DNA from 2 places in the Pandoraea sp. NPDC090278 genome. Region 1 is predicted to be linked to the other one. Evidence: riboswitches for the same ligand, from Rfam matches in the RefSeq annotation. Region 1 holds a riboswitch; the other holds the start of a gene.
What was found. A riboswitch is a leader RNA that binds a small molecule or an ion and turns the genes downstream of it on or off. The one in region 1 is predicted to bind thiamine pyrophosphate.
Positions count from the first base shown of each region.

Region 2: linked by a shared signal. The riboswitch ahead of ACIQWO_RS24720 (FAD-dependent oxidoreductase) and the one ahead of thiC (phosphomethylpyrimidine synthase ThiC) in region 1 are both predicted to bind thiamine pyrophosphate.

Region 1 is NZ_JBIVYJ010000007.1:137,757-141,164, reverse strand. Features, by position in the region: gene thiC (phosphomethylpyrimidine synthase ThiC) at 1-1,703, opposite strand, end outside; TPP riboswitch at 1,777-1,875, opposite strand; gene ACIQWO_RS23525 (hypothetical protein) at 1,975-3,408, opposite strand, start outside.
Region 2 is NZ_JBIVYJ010000008.1:107,039-110,446, forward strand. Features, by position in the region: gene ACIQWO_RS24715 (ABC transporter ATP-binding protein/permease) at 1-709, opposite strand, end outside; TPP riboswitch at 969-1,088, shown strand; gene ACIQWO_RS24720 (FAD-dependent oxidoreductase) at 1,222-2,364, shown strand; gene thiS (sulfur carrier protein ThiS) at 2,381-2,578, shown strand; gene ACIQWO_RS24730 (thiazole synthase) at 2,580-3,408, shown strand, end outside.

The sequences.
Region 1 (3,408 bases):
TCACGCGCCTTGTCCGGGTCGAGGCCGAGGTTGAACTGGTCTTCCCAACGGAATTCGAAGCGTGCTTTCGACAGCGCATTGTCACGAATCTGCGAACCCGGGTGACCCTTGGCGAGGTCGGCTGCGTGGGCGGCGAGCTTGTACGTGATGATGCCTTCCTTCACGTCGTCCTTGTTCGGCAAGCCAAGGTGTTCCTTCGGCGTGACGTAGCAAAGCATGGCCGTGCCGTACCAGCCGATGGTGGCCGCGCCGATACCCGACGTGATGTGGTCGTAACCCGGGGCGATGTCCGTGGTCAGCGGTCCGAGCGTGTAGAACGGGGCTTCGTCGCAGTACTCGAGCTGGAGATCCATGTTCTCCTTGATGAGCTGCATCGGCACGTGGCCCGGGCCTTCGATCATGACCTGCACGTCGTGCTTCCACGCGATTTGCGTGAGTTCGCCCAGCGTCTTGAGTTCGGAGAGTTGCGCTTCGTCGTTGGCGTCGTAGATCGAGCCGGGACGCAGACCATCACCCAGCGAGAACGCGACGTCATACGCCTTCATGATTTCGCAGATCTCTTCGAAGTGCGTGTACAGGAAGCTTTCCTTGTGATGCGCGAGGCACCACTTGGCCATGATCGAGCCACCGCGGCTGACGATACCCGTCATGCGGTTAGCCGTCATCGGCACATACGCGAGACGCACACCGGCGTGGATCGTGAAGTAGTCGACGCCTTGCTCGGCCTGCTCGATGAGCGTGTCGCGGAACATTTCCCACGTCAGATCTTCGGCCTTGCCGTTGACCTTTTCGAGCGCCTGATAGATCGGCACCGTGCCGATCGGCACCGGGCTGTTACGCAGAATCCACTCGCGCGTTTCGTGAATGTGCTTGCCGGTCGACAGATCCATGACCGTGTCGCCGCCCCAGCGGATCGCCCACGTCATCTTGTCCACTTCTTCGCCGATCGACGACGTCACGGCCGAGTTGCCGATGTTCGCGTTGATCTTCACGAGGAAGTTGCGGCCGATGATCATCGGCTCGGATTCCGGGTGGTTGATGTTGTTCGGGATGATGGCGCGCCCGCGTGCGATCTCGTCGCGCACGAATTCCGGCGTGATTTGCTCGGGGAGGCTGGCACCGAAATGCTGTCCCGGATGCTGGCGCGAGAGCAGCTTCGCGAGACGCTCGCCCTGCGGACCGGCGGCGCGCACGCTTTCGATGTATTCCTGACGACGCAGGTTTTCACGAATCGCGATGTATTCCATTTCGGGCGTGATGATGCCCTGACGCGCGTAGTGCATCTGCGTCACGTTCTTGCCCGCCTTGGCGCGGCGCGGCGTGCGATGCAGGCCCGGGAAACGCAGGTCAGCGGTGGCGCTGTCGTTAGCGCGCTCAAGGCCGTAGGCCGAGGACAGGCCCGGCAGGGCTTCGGTGTCGCCGCGCTCTTCGATCCACTTCGCGCGCAGCGCGGGCAGGCCGGAGCGGATGTCGATGGTCGCGTTCGGATCGGTGTACGGGCCCGAGCAGTCGTAGACGTAGATCGGCGGATTCTTCTCGCCGCCGAAGCTCGTGGGCGTGTCGGCTTGCGAGATTTCGCGCATCGGGACCTGAATGTCCGGGCGCGAGCCTTCGACGTAGATCTTGCGGGAATTGGGCAGCGGTGCGATCGCAGCTTCGTCCACGCGCGCGTTGGCTGAGAGGAACTTCGGATTGGCGTTCATGCAATGTCTCCTGGCGGGGCACGTGTTGACGCCGACAATTTCGGCGCAAAGCGGCTCAGGAGCATGAACGGGGGCGAGGAATTTCTACGCTCCCTGCGCTGGCATTATCCAGATCAGGTTCTAAGGGTATTTCTCACCCACAACTCACGTTGCAGGACCCCTGCGCTTAGCTTTGCGGCAACGATACACCGACACGCGGGGCAAAACAAGCACGATGTGTCCCGAAAAACGTGAACTGAAAATGGTGCGGTGCGACATATCGATGGGCGCGTCAACCGTCCTGCGCCACCCGCACTTCGCGTTGAAAGTCGCGCGGCATCAGACGTAGCGCATCGCGGAAAAAGCGACGGTCGGGCGGCGGCAGCATCGGCAGTACACGACCGAGTGATTGCGCAGCGTGGAATGCCTGTGGCGAGTCGCCGTCCTGATGCAGCGCGAACCACAGCATTTCGAACCACAGGTTGGCGAGCTGCAATGGCTCGAAGCGCACGCGTCCTTCCTCGTGGTCGGCGAGCGTGGTGGCCACGACATCCGTCCAACGCAGGAAACCCTTGGCGCGGGAGAAGGGCGCGCCGAATGGCTGGACGGCATCGAGAAAGGCGTCGACCGCGAGGGGCGTACTCGCGCGCAGCGTCTCCAGATCGGGATCGCGTCGCACCGGCACAGCACCGCGTGCAATGCGCAGCAGGAACACCGTATTCCAGACGGAATTCCCGCCCACGCCGAAGCGATCGCAAATCCACTCTGATAAACCGATCCATCGCAATGCCTGACGCTGGACTTCGGCCGCCGCAAGTCGCCTGCCCGGATCGATCAGTGCCCCTTGCCAGAACAGCCAGAGCGACAGACCGATGTTGGCGGCGACGTGCTGGGCCAGCTCGATGGAGTCGGCTTCGAACGCCGCTTGCAGGGCGTCCGAGAAGGCGGCCAGCGCGTCGGCGGCGGATTGCGCACGGGCAGGCATCGGACCATTGCGCGCGGCGTGCGATTTGTGCAGCAATGCCTGGAGATTACGGCTTTCAAAGCGGATGCGCGGGTTGTAGACGAGGCACGGGGCGAGCGACGCGTCGTCGCTGATGCGTTGCAGATGCGCGAACGCGCCCGGCTCGTCACGCAATGCGTAGGCCTGCCATGCCTGCACGATCCAGTGCATGGCGCGTAACGTCGGCGAGCCGGGCTGGCTCGCACCGAAGGTGGCCGCGAGCGTGGCTAACGTCTGCTTCGTACGCGCGGCGTCTCCCATGCGACGCCACACGATGGTCTCGGCAAGCAGCGCAATGCCACGCTGTACGTCGTCCACGGCACACACTTGCGCCGCATGGAACGACGGGATCGCGCCCGTGCGCTGACGTCTGGCTTCGCTTTGCGTCGAAGGCGGCGACGGCGCGAAGAACACGCCGTCCTGCATGTCGCGCTTGCCGAGCGTCAGGTGATGCCAGAACGCAATGTCCTGCATGACGTAATCGAGCGCGGGTGGCTGGGCGTCGGGCGTGCTGTCCTGCGGCAGACCGAGAAACGCGGCGATAGCGCGGCGCGGATCGGCAGGGGTCGTGTCGCCGATGGCGACCTTGATGCGCGACATCTCGTGCGCGGCGAGCCAGAAGGGGCCTTTTCCACGTCCGCGTGTCGGCAGCAGACGCACGTCGGCTTGACGGTCGTCGCCCCAGCCGACCGCGACGCCCCATCGCGCAAAGTCCGAAAACGC
Region 2 (3,408 bases), on a different contig from region 1:
GCTGCCGGTAGCTGAGTCCGACGAGCGGGCGGCCGACCTTGAAGATCAGGAACGAGCCGACGATGGCGTACAGCGCCGCGACCCACACCATGTAGCCCGGAATCGTCACATTCATGCCTGCCAGCGCGAAGGACACCGCGCCCGAGATCGTCCACAGAATCGTGATGAAGGAGAACAGCGAGACGAGCGTCGTCAACAGATCGAGCGACAGCGCGAGCGACGAATTGACGAGCGTGCGGATGTCTTCGGAAATACGCTGATCGGGGTTGTCGGCGAGGTGATCGCGCTCGATGCGGTAGTAGGCGCGATGGGCGAACCACTTCGTGAGGTTCGCGTCCGTCACCCACTGTCGCCAGCGGATCTCCAGCATCTGACGGAAGTAAGTGCGAAACGTCGCGATGATGATGAAGCTGAATGCCAGCACCGCAAATTCGACGAGCGACGACTTGAAGACCGGCCAGTTGCGCTTGTCGAGCGCGTCGTAAAAGCTGGCGTTCCACGCGTTGAGCCGCACGTTGATGAACACGACGGCAAGGTTCAGGGCGATCACGAGCGCAAGCAAGCGTCGGCCCTCCCAACGCTTCTCCGAGACCCAGTAGGGACGGATCAGTTGCCAGGCGGTGGGATGTTTGGGTGGTTTGGGCGGCGGTGCGGCGGTGTCGCCCGAGGGGTGCGGGGCGAGTGGCGTGTGGGTCGGCGTGTTGGCCATGATCGTCGGGCGGCGCGGCCGCAGTGGGGCAACGTTGTTATCTATACGTTTCGCACATATGGCCCATTTGACCGCAGTTCCCGATGGTGCGTTGCACGATTTGCGTCCTGAGCCGCGCGTGACGGGGATTTTCAGTTTACGGACCGTTACAAGCGGCCCGAATCAGGGGCTGAGGATCTCAAAAAACGAGACGCGACGAGCGTGCAATCGCCCGGGAAGCCAGCTTGCACGGGCGTCGGCATCTATGTTGTAATGGCTGCGGGCGAAACAGGGGTGCTCCGTAACTGGCGTAGTCACGTCAAAGAAGTCACGGGGCTGAGAGAGACCCTTTGCACCCGACCCGGGTAATACCGGCGTGGGAAGTTTCCGACTCCTCCATTGGGGTAAGGTGGCCATCACCGTTTCGTCCTTTTGCTTTCATGAGGAAAGGGCCCCATGCGTTGCCTTCCACAACATTCTTCGTATTCCCCTGAGTGCCTGCGCGCCGTGATGGCTTGCGCGGCAATGTGCGTATGAGCGCGACGGCTGCTATTTCTACGTCGCGTCCTGACATTGCCGTGCTGGGCGGCGGGCTGTCCGGCCGTCTGCTGGCGTGGCAACTGATTCGCGCAGGCGCGCGCGTCGCGCTGTACGAGCGGGGCGATGCCGATGGCTCGTCCGCTGCTGGCTGGGTCGCTGCCGCCATGCTCGCGCCACTGGCCGAGGCCGCCGTGGCCGAGCCGAGCATCGTCGAGATGGGCGCGGTCGGACTTGAGCGCTGGCCCGCGCTGATCGACGGCCTTCCCGAACACGTCTTCTTCCAACGCAACGGCACGCTGGTCGTGTGGCATCAGCCCGACCGCGCCGAGGCCGTGATGTTCGATCGTCGGATGCGCGCGAATGCGCCGCCCGAACTGCTGCGTGGCGGCGTCGAACGGATTTCCGGCGCACAACTGAAGGATGTGGAGCCGGCGCTCGCGGGACGTTTCCAGGAAAGCTGGCTGCTGCCGAACGAAGGGCAGCTCGACAACCGTCAGTTGTTGCGTGCGCTGGCCGCAGGCCTTGCGAAGGCGGGTGCGGACCTGCACTGGAACACGGAAATTGCCGAGGGCGCATATCCGGATGCCGGTCTGGTCATCGACTGTCGCGGACTGGGCGCGCGCGAAGCGCTCACTCAACTGCGCGGTGTGCGTGGCGAGGTTGTGCGCATTCACGCGCCGGGGATCGGTCTGCGTCGCCCGGTGCGCTTGCTGCACCCGCGCTATCCGATCTACATCGCGCCCAAGGAAAACGATCTGTACGTGATCGGGGCGACCGAACTCGAATCGGAAGACATGTCGCCGATGACCGTGCGCTCGGCGCTCGAACTGCTCTCGGCGGCGCACTCGCTGAACCCGGCGTTCGGCGAAGCGCGCATTGTCGAGCTGAACGTCAATTGCCGCCCGGCGCTGCCCGACCATCTGCCGCGCGTGCAGTGGGACGGCGCACGGTTGCTGCGCGTGAACGGTCTGTACCGTCACGGCTATCTGCTCGCCCCGGCGGTCACCGGCGAGGCGTGCGCACTGGCGCAGGCATTGATGCAAACGAAGGACGCGCCGTCGGGATCGGCGGACGCGTTCGACTGGGAGACGTGGCGAGCCAGCCGGCCGTGGCCGGACCTGTTTCGTCAGGCATGAGAGGAAGCGGTAGTCAATGGACATCCATATCAATCAACAGATGCTGAGCGTGGCCGATACGGCGACGCTGGCCGAGGCGCTCGCCGCCTACGGCGCCAAGCCGCCTTTCGCGGCGGCGATCAACGGGCAATTCGTGCCCAAGACGCAGTACGCCGCGCGCACGCTCGCGCAGGGCGACAAGATCGATGTCGTGCAACCGGTGGCCGGAGGCTGAAATGAACGCATTCACCGAATCGAACAACGTGGCGGCCAGCAGCACGCGTGACGCGCTCACGCTCTACGACACCCGCTTCGGCAGCCGCTTTTTGCTCGGCACGGCGCGTTATCCGTCGCTGCAAGCGCTGAACGATTCCATCGACGCGGCGCGCCCGGGCATGGTGACGGTGGCATTGCGCCGTCAACTCTCGGGCACCGGGGCGCAAGCGTCGGAAGGTCATTTCTGGGACACGCTGCGCCGCCTTGCGGTGCCGGTGCTGCCCAATACGGCGGGCTGCCATTCGGTGCAGGAAGCGGTGACGACGGCGCAAATGGCGCGCGAAGTCTTCGAGACCGACTGGATCAAGCTCGAACTCATCGGCGACGACTACACGCTTCAGCCCGATCCGTTCGGTCTGGTGACGGCCGCCGAGCAACTGATTCGCGAGGGCTTCAAGGTCCTGCCGTACTGCACGGAAGATCTGGTGCTGTGCCGTCGACTGCTCGACGTCGGCTGTCAGGCGCTGATGCCGTGGGGTGCGCCGATCGGCACCGGCAAGGGCGTGATCAATCCGTACGGTCTGCGTCTGTTGCGTGATCGTCTGCCGGATACGCCGCTGATCGTCGACGCGGGCCTCGGTCTGCCGTCGCACGCCTGTCAGGTGATGGAATGGGGTTACGACGGCGTGCTGCTCAACACCGCCGTTGCGCTCGCCGCGCAACCGGTGGAGATGGCCGGTGCGTTCGCCGGTGCGATCAAGGCAGGGCGCGCCGCGTGGCTCGCGGGTCCGATGGCCGAGCGTGAGAGCGCCGAAGCCAGCACCCCGGTCGTCGGCGTGCCGTTCTGGC